2 regions of the Kitasatospora sp. GP30 genome follow, and region 1 is predicted to be linked to the other one. Evidence: riboswitches for the same ligand, from Rfam matches in the RefSeq annotation. Region 1 holds a riboswitch; the other holds the start of a gene.
The links. A riboswitch is a leader RNA that binds a small molecule or an ion and turns the genes downstream of it on or off. The one in region 1 is predicted to bind S-adenosylmethionine.

Region 1 (5,280 bases):
CCCCGCCGCGCCCTGCTCGCCTTCGACTTCGACGGCACCCTGGCCCCGATCGTCGCGGACCCCGAGCAGGCCTTCGCGCACCCGGGCGCGGCCGGCGTCCTGGCCCGGCTGTCCGGCCGGGTCGGCACCGTCGCGGTGGTCACCGGGCGTCCGGCACTGGCCGCGGTGCGGCTCGGCGGCTTCGCCGCTGCCCCGGGCCTGGACCACCTGGTGGTGCTCGGCCACTACGGCGCCGAGCGCTGGGACTCCACGACCGGGCAGCTGACCGCGCCCGCCAGCCACCCCGGCGTGGCCGCGGTCCGGGCCGAACTGCCCGCGCTGCTGGCCTCGTTGGGCGTCCCGGAGGGCACCGTGGTGGAGGACAAGGAGCGCTCGCTGGCCGTGCACACCCGGCGCACCGCCGACCCGGACGCGGTGCTCGACCGCCTGCGTGCGCCGCTCGCCGACCTGGCCGCCGCGCACGGCCTGGCGGTGGAGCCGGGGCGGATGGTGATCGAGCTGCGCCCGCCGGGCGTCGACAAGGGCGCCGCGCTCACCGAGCTGGTGCGCGAACGCGGGGCCGGCGCAGTGCTCTACGCCGGTGACGACCTGGGCGACCTGGCCGCCTTCGACGCGGTCGACCGGCTGCGGGCCGCCGGGCTGCCCGGGCTGCTGGTGGCCAGCGGCCCGGTGACCGGCGAGCCGCCGGTGCGCGAGGTGGCCGAGCGGGCCGACCTGGTGGTGCCGGGGCCCGGCGGGGTGGTGGAGCTGCTGGACCAGTTGGGCGAGGAGCTCGTGCCGACGCGCTGAGTCGCTGCTGAGTCGCTGCTGGGCCGCTCAGGAGGCGGTCAGCGCGGCCAACTGCTCGAGGAACCACTGCTGCGGCGAGAGCGCGGTGGCCGCCGCCGCCAGCCGCTTGGTGCGTTCGGTGCGCTCGGCGGCGGGCATGGTCAGGCCCCGGTGCAGCGCGTCGGCGGTCCCCACCACGTCGTACGGGTTGATCCCGATCGCGTCCTCGGCCAGCTCCGCCCAGGCGCCCGCCTCCCGGGAGAGCACCAGCGCGCAGCCCGCCTCGGAGACCACCGGCACCTCCTTGGCGACCAGGTTCATGCCGTCCCGGATCGGGTTGACCAGCGCCACGTCGGCCAGCCGGTAGGCGGCCAGCGAGCGGGCGAAGTCGTCCTCGACCTGGAGTATCAGCGGCTGCCAGGTGGCGGTGCCGAACTCGGCGTTGATCTCCTCGCTGATCCGCCGCACCGCCGCCGTGTAGTCGCGGTACTCGGCCAGGTCCTGGCGGGACGGGTAGGCGAAGGCGATGTGCACCAGCCGGTCGTGCCACTCGGGGCGGGTGCGCAGCAGGTGCCGGTAGGCCTGCAGGCCGCGCACGATGTTCTTGCTCAGCTCGGTGCGGTCCACCCGGACGATGGTTCGCCGGTCGCCCACCGCGGCCTTCAGCGCGGCCAGTCGCTCGTCGACGTCCGGCCGGTGCGCCCGCTCGCGCAGGAACTCCGCGTCGGCGCCCAGCGGGTGCACGCCCAGCGCCGTGGTGCGGCCCTGGAAGGTCACGGTCAGTGCCGCCCGGTCCACGGTGGCGCCCAGCACCCGCTCGCTGCAGTCGGCGAACGCCTCGGCCCAGCGCCGGGTGTGGAAGCCGGCCCGGTCCGCGCCCAGCACCCCGGTGAGCACGGCGGCGGCCGGGCCGTCGGGCAGCAGCCGGAAGTAGTCGACCGGCGCCCAGGGGGTGTGCAGGAAGTAGCCGATCCGCAGGTCGGGGCGGCGCTCCCGGAGCAGGGCCGGCACCAGGGTCAGGTGGTAGTCCTGGACCAGCACCGCCGCGCCCGGCGCGGCCTCGGCGGCCAGCGCCGCGGCGAAGGCCTCGTTGTACTCCCGGAACCCGGCCCACCGCTCGGCCGCGGCCTGGTCGAAGGCCGGCGCGGTGGGGGTGTTGTAGAGCTGGTGGTGCAGGAACCACAGGGTGGAGTTGGCCACCCCGTTGTACGCCTGGTCGAAGACCACCGGATCGATGTCCAGCATCCGGACGGCCTGGCCGCCGACGTCGAACCCGGCCAGGTCCAGGCGGCCCTGCGGGGACTGCCGGGCGGCGGCCCGGTCCGCCTCGCCGAGCGCCGCGCAGACCCAGACCGCGTGCGGGTCGTCGATCGCGGACAGCCCGGACACCAGGCCGCCGCCACCGCGGCGCGGTGTCAGGCTGCCGTCCGCGGCGTGGCGGAAGGCGACCGGGCCGCGGTTGGAAGCGACCAGGACGCGTGCGGTCGTTTGCTCGGCCATACCGGCAACCTTGCCGGGGTCGCGGGGTGGCAAACCAGGGCCTTTGTCACATCCGCTGGTTCCGGTACTCCGGCAGCTCGATCATCGGCGGCCGCTCCAGGGCCGTCACCGGGTGGTCGTGCGCCGTGAAGTCCCGGGTCACCGGGTCCCGGGAGAACTGGGTGAGCACCGGGCGGGCCAGGTCGTCGGCGGCCTTGAGCCGGTTGGTGCGGTCCAGCCGCTCCAGCGCGGTGCGGTAGATGGTGGCGGCCATCCGGCCCAGTGCCTGGCTGTCCTGGTGGCGGTGGTGGCGCACTCCGACGTCCACCTGGGCCAGCGCGTCCAGCCCGACCAGGTCCAGGGCGTCGACCAGCAGGCCCAGCTCCACCCCGTAGCCGGTCGGGAAGTGCAGCCGGTCCAGCAGCGAGCGACGGGCCGCGTACTCGCCGCCGAGCGGCTGCACGAAGCCGGCCAGCTGCGGCCAGTGCAGGTTGAGCAGGGGTCTGGCGACCAGTTCGGTCACCCGGCCGCCGCCGGACGGGACCACCGTGCCTGAGCCCGCGGCGGAGCCGCTGTTCGAAACTTCCAGCGGGCGGTCGTACATCGCCTTGACCAGCTGGATCTCCGGGTCGGTGAGCAGCGGGCCGACGATCCCGGAGACGAACGCCGGGTCGAACTCGCGCAGGTCGGCATCGATGAAGCAGACGATCGCCCCGCTGGTCACCAGCAGCGAGCGCCACAGCACCTCGCCCTTGCCGGGCACGGCCGGCAGCCGGGGCAGGATCGCGTCCCGGTGCACCACCCGGGCACCGGCGGCCGCGGCCACCTCGGCGGTCCGGTCCACCGAGCCGGAGTCCACCACCACCAGCTCGTCCACCAGCGGGATCCGCTCCATCAGCTCACGGCGGATCACCTCGACGATCTCGCCGACCGTGGACTCCTCGTCGAGCGCCGGCAGCACCACGCTGACCGTGCCGGCCGCCCCGGCCGCCTCCTTCGCGGCCAGTAACCGCGGCACCGGCCGGTCGGCCGCGGTCCAGGACCTGCGGCGCAACCAGCGGGCCGCCTCCGGGAGTAGCGCGGGGCTCTGCTCGGCTGGCAAATCTCGCTCCTTGTACGCGTGGAAATGGTCCGGGGCGTCTCGCGTGGCGGACGGCCCCTTTCCGCTGTGGTGCCTTCGGATACAGTCTTCGTACTGCGGTCAGACCTTCGCACACCGGGGTGGACCGCCAGGAAAACGTCGGCTCGCGCATCCGTGCGGTGCGCCGATGACAACTTCACAGAGCTCATCCAGAGGGACTGAGGGAACGGCCCGTTGACGTCCCGGCAACCTTCTCGACCGGCCTGTAGCAGGCCCCGGCGAGACAGGTGCCAATTCCGGCCCGGGCGCGACCGCGTCACGGGGAAGATGAGGAGAGAGGCCTCGCCGCCCATGGCTACCGCTACCCCTGCCGCAACGTCCACCGTTGATCTCGGCCCCGCCGCCGCCCTGTCCTGTCGGGAGTGCGGCACCCGGTTCCCGCTCGGTCCCAGCTTCGCCTGCCTGGAGTGTTTCGGCCCGCTGGAGATCGCCTACGACTACAGCGGCCACGACACCGCCGAGTTGCGGGCCCGGATCGAGGCCGGCCCGGCCTCCATCTGGCGCTACGCCCCGCTGCTGCCGGTCCCGGCCGACGTGGCGACCAAGCCCAACCTCAACCCCGGCTGGACCCCGCTGGTCGAGGCCGACCGGCTCGGCAAGGAGCTCGGCTTCACCGCCCGGCTGCACGTCAAGGACGACTCCGGCAACCCCACCCACTCGTTCAAGGACCGGGTGGTGGCCTGCGCCATCGAGGCGGCCCGGGCCTTCGACTTCACCACCCTGTCCTGCTCCTCCACCGGCAACCTGGCCGGTGCGGTGGGCGCCGCGGCGGCCCGGGCCGGCCTGCGCTCCTGCGTCTTCATCCCGCACGACCTGGAGCACGCCAAGATCGTCATGGCCGCGGTCTACGGCGGTGACCTGGTCGGCATCGAGGGCAACTACGACGACGTGAACCGGTTCTGCTCCGAGCTGATCGGCGATCCGGCCGGCGAGGGCTGGGGCTTCGTCAACGTCAACCTGCGGCCGTACTACGGCGAGGGCTCCAAGACGCTGGCCTTCGAGATCTGCGAGCAGCTCGGTTGGCGGCTGCCGGAGCAGATCGTGATCCCGATCGCCTCCGGCTCCCAACTCACCAAGATCGACAAGGGGTTGCGGGAGCTGATCGAGCTCGGACTGGTCGAGGACCGGCCGTACCGGGTCTTCGGCGCCCAGGCGACCGGATGCTCCCCGGTGGCCGAGGCGTTCAAGGCCGGTCGCGACGTGATCCGTCCGGTCAAGCCGGACACCATCGCCAAGTCGCTGGCGATCGGCAACCCGGCGGACGGCCCGTACGTGCTGGACATCGCCCGGCGCACCGGCGGCGCGGTGGAGGACGTCACCGACGCCGAGGTGGTCGAGGCGATCCGGTTGCTGGCCCGCACCGAGGGCATCTTCGCCGAGACCGCCGGCGGCGTGACCATCGGCGTGCTCAAGAAGTTGGTCGAGAGCGGACAGCTGGACCCGGGCAAGGAGACCGTGGCGATCAACACCGGCGACGGCCTCAAGACGCTGGACGCGGCGGCGGGGGCCGGCCTGACCGCGGTGATCCGGCCGAGCCTGGAGTCGTTCCGGGCCGCCGGCCTGGTCTGAGTCCGCCCGCATCCCCCACCCGGAACCGCCCGAACGCCATGAGCGCCTTGAGCAAGGAGTACCCCCGATGAGCGCCACCGTCCGCATTCCCACCATCCTGCGCACCTACACCGACGGCCGGTCCGAAGTGACCGCCGAGGGCGCCACCCTGGCCGAGGTGATCGCCGACCTGGACCGCAACCACACCGGCATCGGCGCCCGACTCCTGGACGACACCGGCAAGTTGCGCCGGTTCGTCAACGTGTACGTGAACGACGACGACGTGCGGTTCGCCGAGGGCCTGGCGACCGAGATCCCCGGCGGCGCCGGCATCTCGATCATCC
Region 2 (5,280 bases), on a different contig from region 1:
CACGGCCATCATGAAGAACGGGCTCATCGGCGTGATGCACTTGGTGACCGAGTCGGCGACCCGGTACATGGCCTGGGTCGCCTCCGGATGGATGCCGGTGAGCATCAGCATGGGCACCAGGACCGGGGCGACCAGCGCCCACAGCGCGGAGCCGCTGGTGACCAGCAGGTTCATCACCGCGATCAGCACGGCCACGCCGAGCAGCACCAGCCAGCCGTCGAGGTGCAGGTCGCGCAGCAGCTCGGCGCCCTTGACAGCGAGGATGTCGCCGAGGTTGGTCCACTTGAAGTAGGCGAGGAACTGGGACATCGCGAAGAACAGGACGATGGTCGGTGCCATCGACCTGGTGCCGTCGGCCATCGCGGCCATCACGTCGGGGGTGCCGCGGAAGGTGCCTGCGAGTCGGCCGTAGACCCAGCCGATCACGGCGAAGAACACCCCGAGGATCAGCGCCATGCCGCTGAACACCGGCGAGTTGACGATGCTGCCGTGGTCGCCGCGCAGCGGCGAGTGCGTCGGGATCATCGCCGCGACCAGGAGCGCGGCGAGACCCAGCGCGACCAGTGCGGCCCCGCGCAGCGCGCTGCGCTGCCGCGCGGTCGCCTCGATCGCCTGCGCCTCCGCCTTCTCGGCGATCGGCGCGGGGGCCACCGGCTCGTCGGGCTCCAGGTCCGAGCGCCGCACGAGTACCGTCTCGACGACGATCGTGATCACCACTGCCATCAGGACAGAGGACGCGAGCCCGAAGTAGTAGTTCGCCACCGGGGTGACGGCACCGTGCGGGTCGACGACGTGGGCCGCGGCCGTGGACATCGAGGACAGCAGCACATCGGTCGTGGTGAGGACGGGGGAGGCGTTGAAGCCCGCGGAGACCGACACGTAGGCGACGACGCAGCCGAGGATCGGGCTGCGGCCGGCGGCCCGGTAGAGCGCCGCGCCCAGCGGGATCAGCGTCACGTACGCGGCGTCGCCGGCGACGTGGCTGACCATCGCCGTCAGCGCCAGCGCGAAGGTCAGGTAGCGGCCCGGCACCCGCGCGACCAGGCGGCGCAGCAGCGTCTCGAACAGCCCGCTCTTCTCGGCGACGACGATGCCGAACATCACGATGAGGACCGTCGACAGCGGCGGGAACTGCGCGAAGTTGTCGACGGCGTGCCCGATGACGAGGGTGAACCCGTCCTTGCTGAGCAGGTTCTGCACCTTGATGGTCTTGTGCGTCCCCGGGAGCACGGCGCTGACGTGCTCGGCGGCCAGTACGGCGCTGAGCACGGCGACCACCGCCGCGAGGGCCCAGAACAGCCAGAACGGGTCGGGCAGCCGGTTGCCGGCCCGCTCGATCGCCGCCATCGCGCGGTTCATGGCGCGCATGGATCTCGAGCCGGGCTCGGTCTCCCGGGACTCGGTCACGGTGGCACTCATGGCGACCCTTTCGGCACTACTGAGGGATGTTTCCGCAAACAATGGCACTCAAGTGAGAGATTTTCTAGATCCTCTATGTCACGATGGGATCAACCGGCAGTCTAAGGTACGGAAACATGACTGGGCCTCTCCTCGACGAGCTCGACCGGCGCCTGATCGGGGCGCTGCACGTAGCCCCCCGGGCCACCTGGGACGACATCGGCGCGATCCTGCTCGCCGACGCGGGCACCCTCAAACGCCGCTACGACCGGCTGCACAAGGCCCGCATGGTGCGCGTGGTCGGTCAGGCCGACTGGGGCCTGCACTCCACGGCGATGCCGGTCCACGTCTTCCTGGACATCACCGGCGAAACCCCGCTGGCGGTCCTGGAGCGGCTCCGTGACCTTCCCCACGTCCAGCGCCTGGCGCAGATCTCCGGCGACTACCCCCTCTACGCCGTGATCCACGCCCCGTCCGAGGCGGCCACCAGCGAGGCGATCGACCGGCTGTTCTCGGTCCCCGGTGTCCGCCGCGTCAACGCCCTGCCCGCGCTCAGCACCCTGCGCCGGGGTGCCACCTGGGATCCGCAGTTCCTCACCGAAGCCGAGCGCGCCGGCCTGCTGGAACTCGCCGGGGTCAGCCCGGAGGGCACCGCGACCGCCAACCCGCCCGCCAAGCCCCTCAGCGAGGCCGAGCGCACCGTCGTCACCCAGCTGATCCAGGACGGCCGGGCCTCCGCCGCGAGCATCGCCCGCGCCGCCGCCCTGCCCACCTCCACCGCGCACCGCGTCGTGCGGCGGGTCCTGGACGAGCGCTGGGTCAAGCCGCGCTTGGAGATCGTGTCGGAATGGCTCGGCTTCCAGACCCCGTTCATGCTCCGCCTGCGGGTGGCCCCAGGCGAGACCCCCGAGGTCATGCGGCGCCTCGACCAGTTGCCCCAGACCCGCCTCGCCGTTCACGTCGCCAGTGACCTGTCCGTCCTCTGCATGGGCCTGGTCACCGATCGCTCCGCCCTGGCGCTCTTCATCGACGACGAACTCGCCGAGATCCCCGGCATTCACGCCGTCAGTGTCTACGTGATGCTCGCCGAGTCGCGGCGCTACTGGCTGGACCGGGACCTCGCCTCCGGCGCCCTCGGCGCCTTCCACGCGCCCCCGCTGCTCTGAGCCGGCCTTCGGGGTTGGGCGGGCCGTCCCGTCCGCGGATTCCTGTATGGTTCCTCGCGAATCATCCAGAGGGGTGGAGGGACCGGCCCTACGAAGCCCCGGCAACTCCCCGGTCGACTCGGCGTTCGACGTACATGCCGCGCCGCCCGGGATCAGTGCCAACTCCGGCCTGTCGCCAACGTGGCGCGGGAAAGATGAGGAGACTCGGTGCTCTCTGTGCTGTCCCTTGTCCGGGTGCTTGCCGCCCCGGCCCTTCCGCGTACCCGTCTCATGTCCGGCGCAGGCAATCGGCCGACTCCACCGGCCTGTTCGCGCTGACCTTCCCCGCTCCCCGCCCGGAGCCTCCCGCGAGCACAACCCACCTGCCGCTCGCGGGATTTGAGACTGGAGTACCCATTCATGGAGAACACGAGCGGCGTTGGCGTGCTCGACAAGGCCACCTCGATCCTCGGCGCCCTGGAGGCCGGCCCCGCCAACCTGGCCGGGCTGGTCGCCGCCACCGGTCTGGCCCGGCCCACTGCCCACCGACTCGCCGTCGCACTCGAGTACCACCGACTGGTCACCAGGGACCTGCAGGGTCGGTTCATTCTCGGCCCCCGACTCACCGAACTGTCCGCCGCGGCGGGCGAGGACCGTCTGCTGGCTGCCGCCGGCCCGGCCCTGACCCGCCTGCACGACATCACCGGTGAGAGTGCCCAGCTCTACCGCCGGCAGGGCGACATGCGGATCTGCGTGGCCGCCGCCGAGCGCCTCTCCGGCCTTCGCGACGCCGTCCCCGTCGGCACGACCCTGTCCATGAAAGCCGGTGCTGCCGCACAGATCCTGCTCGCCTGGGAGGAGGCCGAGCGCCTCCACCGCGGGCTGCAGGGCGCCCGCTTCACCGCAACCGCCCTCAGCGGCGTGCGGCGGCGCGGCTGGGCCCAGTCCATCGGCGAACGCGAGCCCGGCGTCACCTCCGTCGCCGCTCCCGTCCGCGGCCCGTCCAACCGGGTTGTGGCCGCCGTCTCCGTCTCCGGCCCGATCGAACGCCTCACCCGCCACCCCGGTGCACGCCTCGCCCAGGCCGTCGTCGAGGCCGCCAACCGCCTCACCGAAGCCCTACACCACCCCTGACCGTCATGAAGGGTGTCAAAACTCCGATCAGGCCGCTGAACTGGGAGTTCCCGTGGATCACGGGGTGGTTTGATCGGGGCGGCGTGGTACTCGTTGAGCAGTCCGCCGAGTACTCGGCGGCGTCTGACTGCGACGGTTGGGCCCGAGGGCGGGCGACGGGAGAAGCATCCGCGGCGGCGGATCGTGGACGCGATCTTCTACGTCGTGCGGACCGGGTGCGCTTGCCGACAGCTTCCAAAAGACTTCGCGCCAAGGCCCACGGTGTACTGGTACTTCACGCGGTGGCACGACGACGGGACGGTGGAACGGATCCACGACGCGCTGCGCGGTCAGGTCCGCGAGGCTGAGGGCCGCGGTGCCGGGCCGAGCGCGGTGTTGATCGCTTCGCAGTCCGTGCGCACCGCCGACACCGTCCCTGCGGCCACAGCGCGAGCGACGCGCGGTGCGTCGCTCGTCGTGCTTGTGGGGGTCGCCGTTGAGCTTGCCCTTGGCCGCCATCACGAGCACGGCCCGGAGCCGGCAGGCTCGATCAGCCGATCGGTGGTGCGAGGTATTCCAGCGCATAACCGTCGCCGGAGGGGGTTACGCGGGCGATGCCGGGTGAGTCGAGGTGGGCGCCGGCTACGAAGTGGTGTGGTTGAGTCAGTTGTTCGAGGAGGGCTGCTCGCGCGCTGCGGGCCTGGGACTGGTTGCCGTCGAGCTCCCAGGACACGTTCGGCTGATCGAATTGGAGCGTGGGAACGTGAACGGTGTCGCCCCAGACGAGAAGGTGGCCGATGCCGCTCCTGATGTCGTACACGGTGTGACCAGGTGTGTGGCCCGGTGTCGGGATCGCGGTGGTCCAGTCGTTGATCGCGACCTTCTCCGACACGGGTACGACCCGGTCGCGGATCGGCTCGAGCCGCCCCGTGAACACCGAGGCGTCGCCCGCTCCGATCCACACGCGCTCGAGTCTGGTGAACGCCGCTGAACCGTCCGGCGCGATCAGGCCGCTCACGTGGTCTTCGTGCTTGTGGGTGATGGCCACATCCGTGACACGCGCGCGGTCGATTCCCGCTTCGTCGAGCGCGTCGTAGATCAATCCCATGGTGGGGTCGTGCCAGGCGTTGGACGCGCCGGTGTCGATGAGCACCGACCGCGTGCCGTCGGTGACGAAGAAGGCGTTGACCGACAGCCGCAAGTTGTCGCCGGTCAGCGGGACGGCGGCCGGCAGCACATCGAGCGTGCGCCCATCCTTGTCGCGGAGCCGTGTCGGCGGCATGTCGATGTACCCGTCTCGTAACGAGATCACCTGCAGGTCGCCGAATTCGAACGTGGCATGGTGCCGGCCACTCGAGATCAAACGCATGGAACCCCTCCGTCGTGTCGGGCGAGCATCGCGTGTCTCCGATAGAAGATCAGATCTTCTTTAGAAGAAACACTACACTGTGGGACAGCGAGGTACCCATCGATCGAGGAGCACGGTGGTCGAGCAAGACGGGAACGCGACCGAACCACAGCACGGTGATGACCTGGCCGGTGCGTTCGGCGGCAACGTGCGGCGACGCCGCGAGGAGGCCGGCCTGACGCTGGACCAGTTGTCCACACAGTCGTCGGTCAGCCG

Region 2: another riboswitch for S-adenosylmethionine. It lies ahead of P3T35_RS32270 (IclR family transcriptional regulator); the one in region 1 lies ahead of thrC (threonine synthase).

Annotation. Positions count from the first base shown of each region.
Region 1 is NZ_JARZAH010000009.1:172,609-177,888, reverse strand. It holds gene otsB (trehalose-phosphatase) at 1-789, shown strand, start outside; gene P3T35_RS16700 (trehalose-6-phosphate synthase) at 817-2,268, opposite strand; gene P3T35_RS16695 (glucosyl-3-phosphoglycerate synthase) at 2,315-3,349, opposite strand; SAM riboswitch class I at 3,531-3,662, shown strand; gene thrC (threonine synthase) at 3,680-4,957, shown strand; gene P3T35_RS16685 (MoaD/ThiS family protein) at 5,025-5,280, shown strand, end outside.
Region 2 is NZ_JARZAH010000036.1:4,302-9,581, forward strand. It holds gene P3T35_RS32260 (AbgT family transporter) at 1-1,419, opposite strand, end outside; gene P3T35_RS32265 (Lrp/AsnC family transcriptional regulator) at 1,536-2,564, shown strand; SAM riboswitch class I at 2,623-2,765, shown strand; gene P3T35_RS32270 (IclR family transcriptional regulator) at 2,964-3,677, shown strand; gene P3T35_RS32275 (MBL fold metallo-hydrolase) at 4,207-5,025, opposite strand; gene P3T35_RS32280 (XRE family transcriptional regulator) at 5,141-5,280, shown strand, end outside.